Regions from separate parts of the Mesorhizobium sp. M0185 genome, predicted to be linked through region 4. Evidence: predicted binding sites of a transcription regulator. Region 4 holds the regulator's gene; each other region holds the start of a gene.
What was found. Region 4 encodes LexA, which represses DNA repair genes until DNA is damaged. Its sites were predicted from a motif close to TGTTCNNNNTGTGTTCNG; they were not measured.

Region 1 (3,116 bases), on a different contig from region 4:
TGCATCGGCGGCGGCATGGGTGTTGCCATGTGCGTGGAAGCATTGTGATGAGATAAGCGATACGAATAGGATGCTGGCGCAAAGCGAGTAGGGAATAGAGGGCAAACCCCACCGCTTCAACGCTCAGTCATCTGCATTTCCCGGGAGGACATATGACAAAGGTTGCAATCGTCACAGGCGGGTCGCGCGGCATCGGCGCGGCGATTTCGGTCGCCTTGAAAAGCGCCGGCTATTCGGTCGCCGCAAACTACGCCGGCAATGAAGAAGCGGCGGCAAAGTTCAAGGCCGCGACCGGCATCCCGGTCTACAAATGGTCCGTCGCCGACTACGAGGCCTGCGCCGCCGGCATCAAACAGATCGAAGCCGATCTTGGTCCCGTCTCGGTGCTGGTCAACAATGCCGGCATCACTCGCGACGCGATGTTCCACAAGATGACGCGCGAGCAATGGAAAGAGGTCCTCGACACCAACCTTTCCGGCGTCTTCAACATGACGCATCCGTTGTGGGGCGGCATGCGCGACCGCAAGTTCGGTCGCATCATCACCATCTCCTCGATCAACGGCCAGAAAGGCCAGGCCGGCCAGGTCAATTATTCGGCCTCGAAGGCCGGCGATATCGGCTTCACCAAAGCACTGGCCCAGGAAGGCGCGCGCGCCGGCATCACCGTCAACGTCATTTGCCCCGGCTACATCGCCACCGAGATGGTCAAGGCAATGGACGAGAAGGTCCTCAACGAGCGGGTCATCCCGCACATCCCGGTCGGCCGTCTCGGCGAGCCGGAGGAAATCGCGCGCTGCGTCGTCTTCCTCGCTTCCGACGATGCCGGTTTCATCACCGGCTCGACCATATCAGCCAATGGCGGCCAGTACGTCGCCTGATCGTTTGTCTTTACGTTGAGACAGATCCGCGCTTGGACGAACGGGCCTGCAAAACGGCCCGTTTCTATAGCGGTCTTCCCGTTGCAAGATCTCGATGCAGCACGCTGCCCCAATCCGGCACGCAAAGGTTAACGGCAAACTCGCAGCTTGTGCAAAAGCCGCCCGGCAGCCTGTGGATTCTCGGTGGAAAAGCTGTTCACAACACAACATGTTGCGGTGAACAAACCAAGAAACTTCGGCTATCTCTGATTCGTCGCCGATTCGTTCCGGCTTTGAGCGGAACGTTAACGGCGAGAGCTGAAAACACCCTCGAAATGATTAAAGCGCGTTAGGAAACATCAATAATTTCATAACGTTGTGCGAAGCAGATTGGCCGGCCACGACCATTCACCGGCAAAGGTTAACCGCAGTGCTCGCTTGGATGCCGCTTGCATAAATCGGGCCAGTTTCCGTGATTCAGCATGTGGTGAGATACGCCGACAGAAAACCCAGATGTAGCCGTGAACAAACCCTGAATCAGCGCGAGTCAGTGATTCGTCGCTGATTCGTTCCAGACTCGTTCCAACTGTTAATCGGGAACAGATTTTCTGGCTTCGAACCAACCAATCGGCCTGCCCTCGGCATATTCCGCTTTCGCTTCGCGCCCGAAATCCCTATGTGTCGCCTGTCATACGCGGCCAATATGGGCGCGCTCCCGACAATGCGAGGCAGAGAGCCTTATTTCCAGGCCGATGAACATCCATCCGAAACACACTGAACCGCTGATCCTGTCGGGTCGAGACGTGACGGCCGTGCTCGGCCCGACCAACACCGGCAAGACCCATCTCGCCATCGAACGCATGGTGGCGCATGAAAGCGGCGTCATCGGCCTGCCGCTCAGGCTGCTTGCCCGCGAAGTCTATACGCGCGTCTGCGAGAAGGTCGGCGCCCATAAGGTGGCGCTCATCACCGGCGAGGAAAAGATCCAGCCGGCGGGCGCGAAATACTCGGTCTGCACCGTGGAAGCGATGCCGCGCGAGACCGACGCCGCCTTCGTTGCCATCGACGAGGTCCAGCTCGCCGGCGATCTCGAACGCGGACACATCTTCACCGATCGCATCCTGCATCTGCGCGGCCGGCAGGAGACGCTGCTGCTGGGCGCGGCCACCATGCACGGCATCCTGCAGCGCCTGCTGCGGGGCGTGTCGGTGGTGACCCGGCCACGCCTATCGCATCTTGCCTATGCCGGCTCGAAGAAGCTGACCCGCCTGCCGCGGCGCACCGCGATCGTCGCCTTCTCGGCCGACGAGGTCTATGCCATCGCCGAGCTGATCCGCCGCCAGCAGGGCGGTGCCGCCGTCGTGCTCGGCGCGCTCAGCCCGCGCACCCGCAACGCCCAGGTGGCGCTGTTCCAGTCGGGCGACGTCGACTACCTCGTCGCCACCGACGCCATCGGCATGGGCCTCAACCTCGACCTCGACCACGTCGCCTTCGCCCAGAACCGCAAATTCGACGGCTACCAGTACCGCAACCTGACGGCGGCCGAGCTCGGCCAGATTGCCGGCCGCGCTGGCCGGCATCTGCGCGACGGCACCTTCGGCGTCACCGGCCAGGTCGATCCGCTGGATGATGAACTGGTCAACAAAATCGAGGCGCATGATTTCGACCCGGTGAAAGTGCTGCAGTGGCGCACCGCGCATTTCGATTTCGCCAACCTCGATGCGCTGAAGCGGTCGATTGAGACCAACGCCCCGGTCGAAGGCCTGACGCGCGCGCTGCCGGCAGTAGACGCACAGGCGCTCGAGCATCTGTCGCGCGACGAGGACGTCCGGGCACTCACCACCGATGCCAGGCGCGTGGCGCTGCTGTGGGAAGCCTGCGCGCTGCCCGACTACAGGAAGATCGCGCCGGCCCAGCACGCCGACTTGATTGCCTCCATTTACATGGACCTTGCCAGGCATGGCCATGTCGACGAGAACTACATGGCCGAGCAGGTGCGCCGTGCCGACACCACCGAAGGCGACATCGACACGTTATCGCACAGGATTGCCCAGATCCGCACATGGACCTTCGTTTCCAACAGGCCCGGCTGGCTGGCCGATCGGGCACACTGGCAGGAAAAGACGCGCGAAATCGAAGACAGATTGTCCGATGCGCTGCATGAGCGGTTGACGAAACGTTTTGTAGACCGCAGGACTTCCGTCCTCATGCGGCGCCTTAGAGAAAACACGATGCCTGAAGCCGAAATCAGCCCAACCG
Region 2 (3,116 bases), on a different contig from region 4:
TTGAGATCGAGCGCGGTGATCGACGAGGAGAATTTCTCGTCATTGGCGCTGCGCCCGGCGCCGAGCTGGTCCGGCGTCTTGTTGCCGAGCGGCACATAAAGCAGGCCGAGCTTCTCGTCGGCGCTTGCCGTCGACCACATGTTGGGTGAGTTGTTGGTGTAGGTCTGGTCCGGCGGCAGCGGCATCGTCTGGTCGGGATTGCCCGAATCCCAATTCCACAACAGCGCGCCGGTGTCGGCATCGTAGGCACGGATGACCCCGGACGGCTCCTGCGTCGAATAATTGTCGTTGACCGCGCCGCCGACGATGATCTTGTTGGCGACGATCAGCGGCGCCGAGGTCGAATAATAATAGCCCGGCTTCGGATATGGCATGTTGGCGAGCAGGTTCAGCGTGCCGCCTTCGGCGAAAGTCGGGCAGACCTGGCCATTCGCCGCATCGAGCGCGATCAGCCGGGCGTCGGATGTCGGCAGGTAGATGCGTGTGGCGCAGGGCTGGCCGGCGGCGACCTTGGCATCGGCATAATAGGCCACGCCGCGGCAGGTCTGGTGCTGGCGGTCCTTGTTGAGCTTGACCTGCGGATCGAAGCGCCATTTCTCCTTACCGCTCGCGGCATCGATCGCGATGGCGAAATTATGCGGCGTGCAGATGTAGAGCGTGTCGGCGATTTTTAGCGGCGTCACCTGATAGGTCGTCTCGCCGATGTCGTCGGGCCCTTTCACGTCGCCGGTGCGATAGGTCCAGGCCGGCTGCAGATTGGCAACGTTTTCGGCGGTGATCTGGTCGAGCGGCGAATAGCGCTGGCCGTATTGCGTGCGACCGTAATAGTGCCATTCGCCAGCCGGCACGTTGCCGCCAAGATCGGCCGTCGGCGTCACCTTGTCGGTGTTGAGTTCACCCGTAATATCCTTTGGATCGGTCGTCATCGAATAGCCGGCGACGGCAAGCGAGGCCAGCACGGCGAGGATCAGCGGCGCGCGTCCGTCGGGACCGGTAAGCCCGCGCCGCGCCCATGGCGTCAACAGCCATAGCGCGACAAGCACGATGATGCCGCCGCGCGGGCCGAGCTCCCACCAGTCGAAGCCGATCTCCCAGACCGCCCAGGCGAGCGTGCCGAGCACGATCGCCGCGTAGAGCCACAGCGCCGTGGATCTGCGCCTGTAGAGCAGCCAGGCCGCGACAAGGAAAGCTAGACCGACGATGACGTAGTACCAGCTGCCGCCCAGCGTCACGAGCCAGATGCCGCCGCCGCCAATCGCCAGGCCGATGAGGAAAAGGATCAGGGAGGTGATGACCACAGCCAAGACGGTGCTCCTTCGACTGGTGCGCTCCGCGACGCGTCCATGGGCAACCCCGCATTGCGTTCCTGCCCCCACGCAACTTTCTCCGGCCCGCTTCCCCTGTCAAGCAAGCTCGGCGTTTTACGGTGCCGGCCCATCGCAAGCCCGGCGTTTTGGTTAGCAGACCCATTCAGATTGTGAGTCTACCGACTGGACAGAGAACAAAACGGAGACACTTCTGGCCTTTCGCTGCCGAATCACTACATTCGGGGGGAGATGTCCGGCTTTTCGGAAGACATGCCCTTTTTTGACGAACCGAACGCGCGGCCCGTGGCCCCGTCGGGCATTGCCGCGCGCGCCATGGCTGCCCGCAGCAACCAGAACAACGCGCCCGATTATCTCAACGGCCTCAACCCCGAGCAGCGGCTGGCGGTGGAAACCACCGAAGGCCCGGTGCTGGTGCTGGCCGGCGCCGGCACCGGCAAAACGCGCGTCCTGACCACCCGCATCGCCCACATCCTTGCCACCGGCAAGGCTTTCCCCTCGCAGATCCTCGCCGTCACCTTCACCAACAAGGCGGCGCGCGAGATGAAGCAGCGCATCGGCCTGTTGATCGGCGAAGGCAATGTCGAGGGCATGCCGTGGCTCGGCACCTTCCACTCGATTGGAGTGAAGCTGCTGCGCAGACATGCCGAGCTGGCCGGGCTCAAATCCGACTTCACCATTCTCGACACCGACGATGTCGTGCGCCTGATCAAGCAGCTTATCCAGGCCGAAGGGCTGGACGACAAGCGCTGGCCGGCCAAGCAGTTCGCCCAGATGATCGACGGCTGGAAGAACAAGGGCCTCGGTCCCGCCGACATCCCCGAGGGCGATGCCCGTGCCTTCGCCAACGGCAAGGGCCGCGAGCTCTATAAGGCCTATCAGGAGCGGCTGAAAACGCTGAACGCTTGCGACTTCGGCGATCTCCTATGCCACCCGATCCGCATCTTCCGCGCCAATCCGGACGTGCTGAAGGAATACCATAAGCGCTTCCGCTACATCCTCGTCGACGAATATCAGGACACCAACACCGCCCAGTACATGTGGCTGCGGCTGTTGGCACAACGGCCGCAATCCTCCCCCCTTGAGGGGGAGGTGCCCGCGAAGCGGGCGGAGGGGGTTGCCGCAGAAGGCACCGCTAGAGCGTCGAGCACTGCCGCCGGTAGGTCGAGCACTGCCGCACGGACCCCACCCGACCGGGCTTCGCCCGGCCACCCTCCCCTCGAGGGGGAGGGAAGCCCGCGCCTGTCCACCGTAAATATCTGCTGCGTCGGCGACGACGACCAGTCGATCTATGGCTGGCGCGGCGCCGAGGTCGACAACATCCTGCGCTTCGACAAGGATTTCCCCGGCGCCACCATCATCCGGCTGGAGCGCAACTATCGCTCGACCGCGCACATCCTCGGCACCGCCTCCCACCTCATCGCCCACAATGAGGGCCGTTTCGGCAAGACGCTGTTCACCGAAAAGATCGCCGAGGACGACGAGAAGGTGCATGTCCACGCCGCCTGGGATTCCGAGGAGGAGGCCCGCGCCGTCGGCGAGACCATCGAGGCCTATCAGCGCCAGAAGCACAATCTCAACGACATGGCGATCCTCGTCCGCGCCTCCTTCCAGATGCGCGAATTCGAGGACCGCTTCGTCACGCTCGGCCTCAACTACCGCGTCATCGGCGGCCCGCGCTTCTACGAGCGCCTCGAAATCCGCGATGCGCTGGCCTTCTTCCGCGTCGTCGCGCAAGGCGCCGACGACCTCGCCTTCGAGCGCATCGTCAACGTGCCGAAGCGCGGCCTT
Region 3 (3,116 bases), on a different contig from region 4:
AAGATCGACGGCGATCCGCCGGCGTCGGGGCCGGCATAGCAAAGCCAGTGGCGTGAATCTCCGGCGTCACCTTCATCGTGCATCGCTCCGCCGAAGGCTTTTTCGACATCGGCAAGCGTGGTTTCCTCAAGCTTTATCTCCAGCGGCCCAGCCTTGACCTGCTTGAACAGCGGGCTGGCCAGCGGCGAGTTGATATCGCCCAGGGATGGAATCGCCCGGTCCGGGTTGAGCGGCTTGGCCAGCGTCGTTGCGTTGGTCACCAGTCCGGCAACGATGAGCGCGAAATATCCGGCGTTCTGTCCCATGCCGATCTCCTGTCGTTCGAAGTGAGGGCGGAAGGATTTGCGAGCGGGTGCTACCCTGTCTGGCTGATACCCAAACCGGTGCACGACGAACTGGTCCCAAGATAAATTCACAACGGCGCAGCCTTCAACGTCATTCCGGCGACTTGGCAACCAAAGTGCAATCGAGGCTCACAATTCCTTTTCGGCCAGCTCGCGAAACGCGTCGGGAACCGACCGCTGTAGCTCGAGCGCGACCGAGGCGTAGCCCACCGCCTCCCAGCCGAAGCGGTCGCGGATCTTGTCGACGGCGCGATCCGCGGTCCAGCGCGCCGCGCCCTTGCTGGTGCCGGGGCGGCGGCGATCGTCGTCGAGCCCGAGCGGCAGTTCCAGTTGCAGGCCGGCATGCTGCTCCAGATGCGATACGGCGATCGCCAGCAGCGAGATTGTCTTTTCGTGCGGATGGTCGATGAGCACCTTGCGCACCAGCGCCTCGGCGATCTCGGCCAGCATGGCGGTCGCCGAAATCGGCTGATCGAGCGTGATCGAGCGCGTCACCGAGCGCAAATCGGCAAAGCGGACGCGAACCGTCACCGTGCGGCCGGGCCGGGATTTCGCCCGCAATCTTGTGGCGACCCTGTCGGCCAGATGCAGCAAAGCCGGCACGAAGACCTGCTCCTCGGCCGGTTTTCGGCCAAGCGCCGACTGCGCACCCGCCGAGCGCGCCCGGCGCTGCGTCTCGAGCCTGCGCGGGTCGCGGTTCCACGCCAGCGCGTTGAGTTTCTCTCCCGCCGCCGGCCCGAGCAGGCGCTCAAGCGCCGCACCATTGGTCTTCGCCAGCTCGCCGATGGTGTTGACGCCGATGCCGGCCAGCCGCTGCCTGGTGACCGGGCCGACGCCCCACATCAGCTCGACCGGCAGGTGGTGCAGGAACTCCAGCTCGTGGCGCGGATCGACCACCACCAGCCCGTCCGGTTTTGCGACCTGTGAGGCGATCTTGGCCAGATGCTTGGTGCGGGCTACGCCGACCGAGATCGGCAGGCCGACCTCGGCCCGCACGCGGCGGCGGATCTTGCCGGCGATCTCGGCCGGCGAGCCGAACAAATGGATGCAGCCGGCGACGTCGGCAAAGGCCTCGTCGATCGAAATCCGCTCGACCACCGGCGTGAAATCGCCGAGCACCTTGATTGCCGCATCGCCCAGCCGCTGATAGTCCTTGAAATGGCCGCCGACGAAGATGAGTTGCGGGCAGAGTTCCCGCGCCCGCCGTCCCGGCATACCGCCGCGCACGCCGAACGCCTTGGCTTCATAGGATGCGGCAAGCACTACCCCGCCGCCGACGGCAATCGGCTTGCCGCGCAAGGCCGGGTCGAGCAATTGTTCGACCGAGGCATAGAAGGCATCCAGATCCGCGTGGAGGATGTTGGCTTCCATCCGGCCCGTTCGCCCGCGGCGGTTCGAACGCCGCATTGTCTCGAGTTGTGATGAGAACATAAAGAGAACATTGTGGGTGAATTGTCAAGCAGCGCGGAGGCCGCCGCAGCTGACGAGCGCACGGCAATGTTCAGCCGCACAGCCGATCGCGGGCCTGCATCAGCGCGAATCCCAACAGGTTCTCGCCGCGCCACAGCAGCGGGTTCATCGCCCTCTCGTCATCCGCCGCAAGGCCGATACCCCACACCCGGTCGACAGGGCTCGCCTCGACCAGCACCCGGTCATGCGTCGACAACAGATATTCGCGCAGCGCCGCGTTCTGACGGAACTTCTGAAAGCTCCCTTCAGTCACGATGCGATATTTGTCTGCATCCCATTTGGTGCCATCGAAGCCGCTCACCTGGCGGCCAAGCTGCTTTGCCTGCTTGGGGCTCGCCGCCCTGAGGATTTGTGTTGCCGTCGGAGCATCACCGAACAGTCGTGCCTTCTCGGCCATCATCCAGTGTTCGGCAGTCGGATAGCTCAGGCCATCGACGGTAAAGGGCGCATGCCACCACTGGCTGAAGCACGACGTGGTTATGCGGCCGTCCTTAGACGGCTGATGGCCCCAGAAGAACAGGAACTTCTGCCGGGGTTTTGCGCGAAAGGTTTTCTCAAGCCAGGTTCGGTCGTAAATCATGGGCGGATGGAGCAGGGCGAAAGGCCGGCTTGTCAATGCTCCATCCAGAGTGGGTAGCGAAGATGAGCGGTCGGCGCTGAATGCGATGAAATGCTGATCTACAGCGCCATCTTGTAGCCGAGATGACTGGCGGTGAAGCCGAGGCGCTCGTAAAAAGCGTGCGCCTCCCGTCGACCTTTGTCCGTGGTGAGCTGGACGAAGCTGCAATTGCGCGAACGGCATGTTTCAATCGCCCATTCGATCATCAGCTTGCCGACGCCGCGAGAGCGCCATTGCCGGGCGACGCGAACGCCTTCGATCTGGCCGCGCCAGGCGCCTTTTCTCGAAATGCCTGGAAGGAAGCTGAGCTGCAGCGTTCCGACCACTTGCCCGGCGTTGACGGCGACGGCCAGCAACTGGTTGGGATCGGTATCGATTGCGCTGAAGGCATCGAGGTAGGATGGCGCGAGCGGCGTGGACGGGTCTTCCCGGTTCGCGCCGAGCACGTCGTCGGCAAGCATTGCAACAATTGCCGGCAGGTCGGGCGCTTGCGCGCGACGGAATTTGATCTCGCTCATCGCGTGGAGACATACGGCGCGGATTTGGGGACGACAAGCGTGAAGGGATGCAACTTTGCCGGTCTACTGGAAAGCAGCCGTTGAAAGACCTATGACAGGCGAGATCGGGAGGCTACGAAATGGATGTTCCAGCCAGCATGAAGGCTGAATTGGCAGCCTGGAACA
Region 4 (3,116 bases):
AGACCACCGTCTGGCCGGCCGCGGCACCGATCAGGCGCCCGAGCTGGTCGCCAAGTTCAAGCGGCATGTTGAACCAGCCGGCCGTGTTCCATGCGCGGATGAGATCATGTGACCATTCTTCGGTCGCGGCCTTGTGCAGTTCATCGAAAGCGGCACGTGAAGCAGCTCCTAGCGAATTGCCGTCGAGATAGATCACTCCTTGCGGCAACACAAAGCGGTCGCGCATCGCGCGCAGCGGATCCGCGGCATCCATCGCCTTTATGGCCACGAGATCGGGAATTCCTGTCATGATTTGTCTGCTCCCCAGGATCCAACGCAACGCCGGACACGCATCGACTGTTCTTCCATTACCTGGTTGCGCGCAGCAAGGCTCCACCGGCGAGAAGCAGCCTGACCAGGCGGTGGAAACCGGGACTTAACCCGAGGTTGGCGTTTTGAGTTCGTTTCGTTCACGGTGCATTGACCAAACCGTACAGTCGATACGGGTTCAATTCCGTGCCTTTTGCCGACCGACGGCCGATGCCAGTGCCGCCTTCTAGGATGCCAGAAGGGCGCAAACGAAAGCAGAATCAAGGCGATGAGGCTCGCGGCGGTGAAAATGCGATACGCCGGTAGGGGACGTCGTTTGTTTCCCGAGCCTTAACGCATTCATTAAACTTTAAACAGTTGCGGAACACAACTGGAACAGATAGTGTTTGTTCTGGGTTTGTTTTTCTGATTCTGTTGGGGGTCGCTATGCTGACACGCAAACAACACGAACTGCTTATGTTCATCCACGAAAGGTTGAAGGAAAGCGGTATCCCGCCTTCCTTCGACGAGATGAAGGAAGCGCTCGACCTGGCTTCCAAATCCGGAATCCACCGGCTGATTACGGCGCTGGAGGAGCGCGGCTTCATTCGCCGTTTGCCCAACCGGGCCCGTGCGCTGGAGGTGCTGCGCCTGCCTGACTCGATCGCCCCCGGCCTCAATGCGGCACGCAAGTTCTCGCCGAGTGTCATCCAGGGCAGTCTTGGGCAAGGCGGTCCTCGGCAAGGCAAGCCGACATCGTCGCGCGTGCCCGCAGCCGGAAATGACGACGATGTCGTCGCCGCCGTTTCGATCCCGGTGATGGGCCGCATCGCCGCCGGTGTGCCGATCGACGCCATCCAGCACCAGACGCATTCGATTTCGGTGCCGCCGGATATGATCATGGGCGGCGAGCATTATGCGCTCGAGGTCAAAGGCGATTCGATGATCGAGGCCGGCATTTTCGACGGCGACACGGTGATCATCCGCAATGCCGATACGGCGAGCCCCGGTGAGATCGTGGTGGCACTGGTCGACGAGGAGGAAGCGACGCTGAAGCGGTTCCGCCGCAAGGGCGCCTCGATCGCCCTGGAAGCCGCCAATCCGGCCTACGAGACGCGCATCTTCGGACCAGACAGGGTCAAGGTGCAGGGCAAGCTCGTCGGACTGATCCGCCGCTACTGAGCCCCGCCCTTGGCGCCGGCTTTGGGGTTGTCGGCCCTGCGGTATGGCGGCAGGCCCCGTGCCGCGCGTGAAAATTTCCGCTGCACGTGCCAGGGCCGGTATGATTTTTCGACCGCGAAACGGATTTCGGCGCGCGTTGCCGCTTGTGGATCGAAGTAGACGGCGGCACTTCCCGCGCGCGCCAGTTGCCGTTTGGTGACGACGAGGACCAGCCGGTCGTAGTAGCAGGGGTTATGGGCGGTGGCGTCGTCGATGACGATCAAGCTGGCAAAGGCGCAGGCTGGCCGCGCAGTATCGCGGTCCTTGGCTTGCGCGATGATCGCGCCGGATGGATGCCTGGCAAGGCAGAGGCCGTCCGTGCAAATGAACGGCATGCCCGGCGGTAGGTCGGCCGGATCGGCAATGTCGAATTGCGGGTCGTTCTGTCCAGGTGTTTCCGGCGCGACGATAGCCTCTGATGTGAGCGCGCGTTTCCAGTTGTCGATGGTGAACTCATTCGGGCGTGCCCGGTTGACCGCGAGTTCACCGCTGCCGATCGGCAGCGCGACCAGCCGTGCGTCCTCCGAGACCAATACGTCGGGTATGCGTGTCTGCGTTGTCGTCAGCAAGCCGGCGAGCGCAAAAGGAAGTGCCGCCAGCCGCAACCAGGTCGTCGCCATGCTGGCAATGACGAGGGCGATCGTCACCAGAAGGACGGATCTCAGCGAAATCAGCCCGACCGCATCGATCGGCGAGCGCTCCGAGATCCACCCGGACAGGGCGATCATCGCCGTCAGCCCCTTGCCCATGACATAGAGGAAAGGGCCATCCGCACCGAACGGCATCGCCAGCGCGCTGAGAACGGCGAAGGGCATGACGACCAGTGACACGATGGGCATGATGGCCAGATTGGCGAACAGGCTGAGCGGCGCCACGCGCTGGAAATGCCATATGGCGAAAAGCGCCGTGGCGCTCCCTGCAATGATCGAGGTCATCGCCAGACCGCACATGCCCAGCAGGACCTTTCGCGTGGCAAAGCGTAGCGGCGACAGCCGCGGCGGCGGCATGGTGGCCCTGCCGGCGCGGTAATCGGACCAGCCTGCATAGGCGCCGACAAGGGCCGCCGTCGCGGCGAAGGACATCTGGAAACTCGGACCGACCACCTCGTGCGGCGACACCAGGATGACCGCGATGGCCGAGATCGCCAGGTTGCGCATGGTGAGCGCGGCCCGGTCGAACAGCACGGCGATAAGCATCACCGCCAGCATGATGAAGCTGCGTTCGGCCGCCACGACAATGCCGGAAAAGACGAGGTAGGCCGCAATCGAAAAAAGCGCGGCGGCCGCGGCATATTTCTTGACCGGCCGTCGCGATGAGAAATCGGGAAACAGCGCGAAGGCACCCCGCAGCAGCGCCATGATGGTGCCGGCGACCAACGCCATATGCAGCCCCGAGATGGAGATGATGTGGTAGATGCCGGTGCGCCGCATCGCTTCGTTGATCTCCTCGGGAATGCCGGCGCGCACGCCGACGATCAGCGCAGCAGCAATCTCGCCCTCGGCACCGCCGATGCGGCTGCGGATATGGTCGGCGATGGATTCGCGCGCGTCTTCGATCGCGGAAGAAAGCTGCGCGGCAAGCGGCATGCTGCCCGACGACACGACTTT

Region 1: NKJ20_RS24880 (helicase-related protein) is a predicted target of LexA. The motif match lies at 1,425-1,442, and genes of this name have one in related genera.
Region 2: NKJ20_RS02810 (ATP-dependent helicase) is a predicted target of LexA. The motif match lies at 1,498-1,515, and genes of this name have one in related genera.
Region 3: dinB (DNA polymerase IV) is a predicted target of LexA. The motif match lies at 1,768-1,785, and genes of this name have one in related genera.

Annotation. Positions count from the first base shown of each region.
Region 1 covers NZ_JAMYSY010000038.1:45,548-48,663, forward strand. Annotated here, with positions in the region: gene NKJ20_RS24870 (acetyl-CoA C-acetyltransferase) at 1-48, shown strand, start outside; gene phbB (acetoacetyl-CoA reductase) at 153-878, shown strand; gene NKJ20_RS24880 (helicase-related protein) at 1,610-3,116, shown strand, end outside.
Region 2 covers NZ_JAMYSY010000002.1:206,066-209,181, forward strand. Annotated here, with positions in the region: gene NKJ20_RS02805 (glucose/quinate/shikimate family membrane-bound PQQ-dependent dehydrogenase) at 1-1,304, opposite strand, end outside; gene NKJ20_RS02810 (ATP-dependent helicase) at 1,557-3,116, shown strand, end outside.
Region 3 covers NZ_JAMYSY010000011.1:117,885-121,000, forward strand. Annotated here, with positions in the region: gene NKJ20_RS11840 (hypothetical protein) at 1-305, opposite strand, end outside; gene dinB (DNA polymerase IV) at 474-1,715, opposite strand; gene ybiA (riboflavin biosynthesis intermediates N-glycosidase) at 1,846-2,394, opposite strand; gene NKJ20_RS11855 (GNAT family N-acetyltransferase) at 2,493-2,951, opposite strand; gene NKJ20_RS11860 (hypothetical protein) at 3,071-3,116, shown strand, end outside.
Region 4 covers NZ_JAMYSY010000003.1:192,002-195,117, reverse strand. Annotated here, with positions in the region: partial or broken gene kynU (kynureninase) at 1-289, opposite strand, end outside; gene lexA (transcriptional repressor LexA) at 736-1,470, shown strand; gene NKJ20_RS04090 (ComEC/Rec2 family competence protein) at 1,464-3,116, opposite strand, start outside.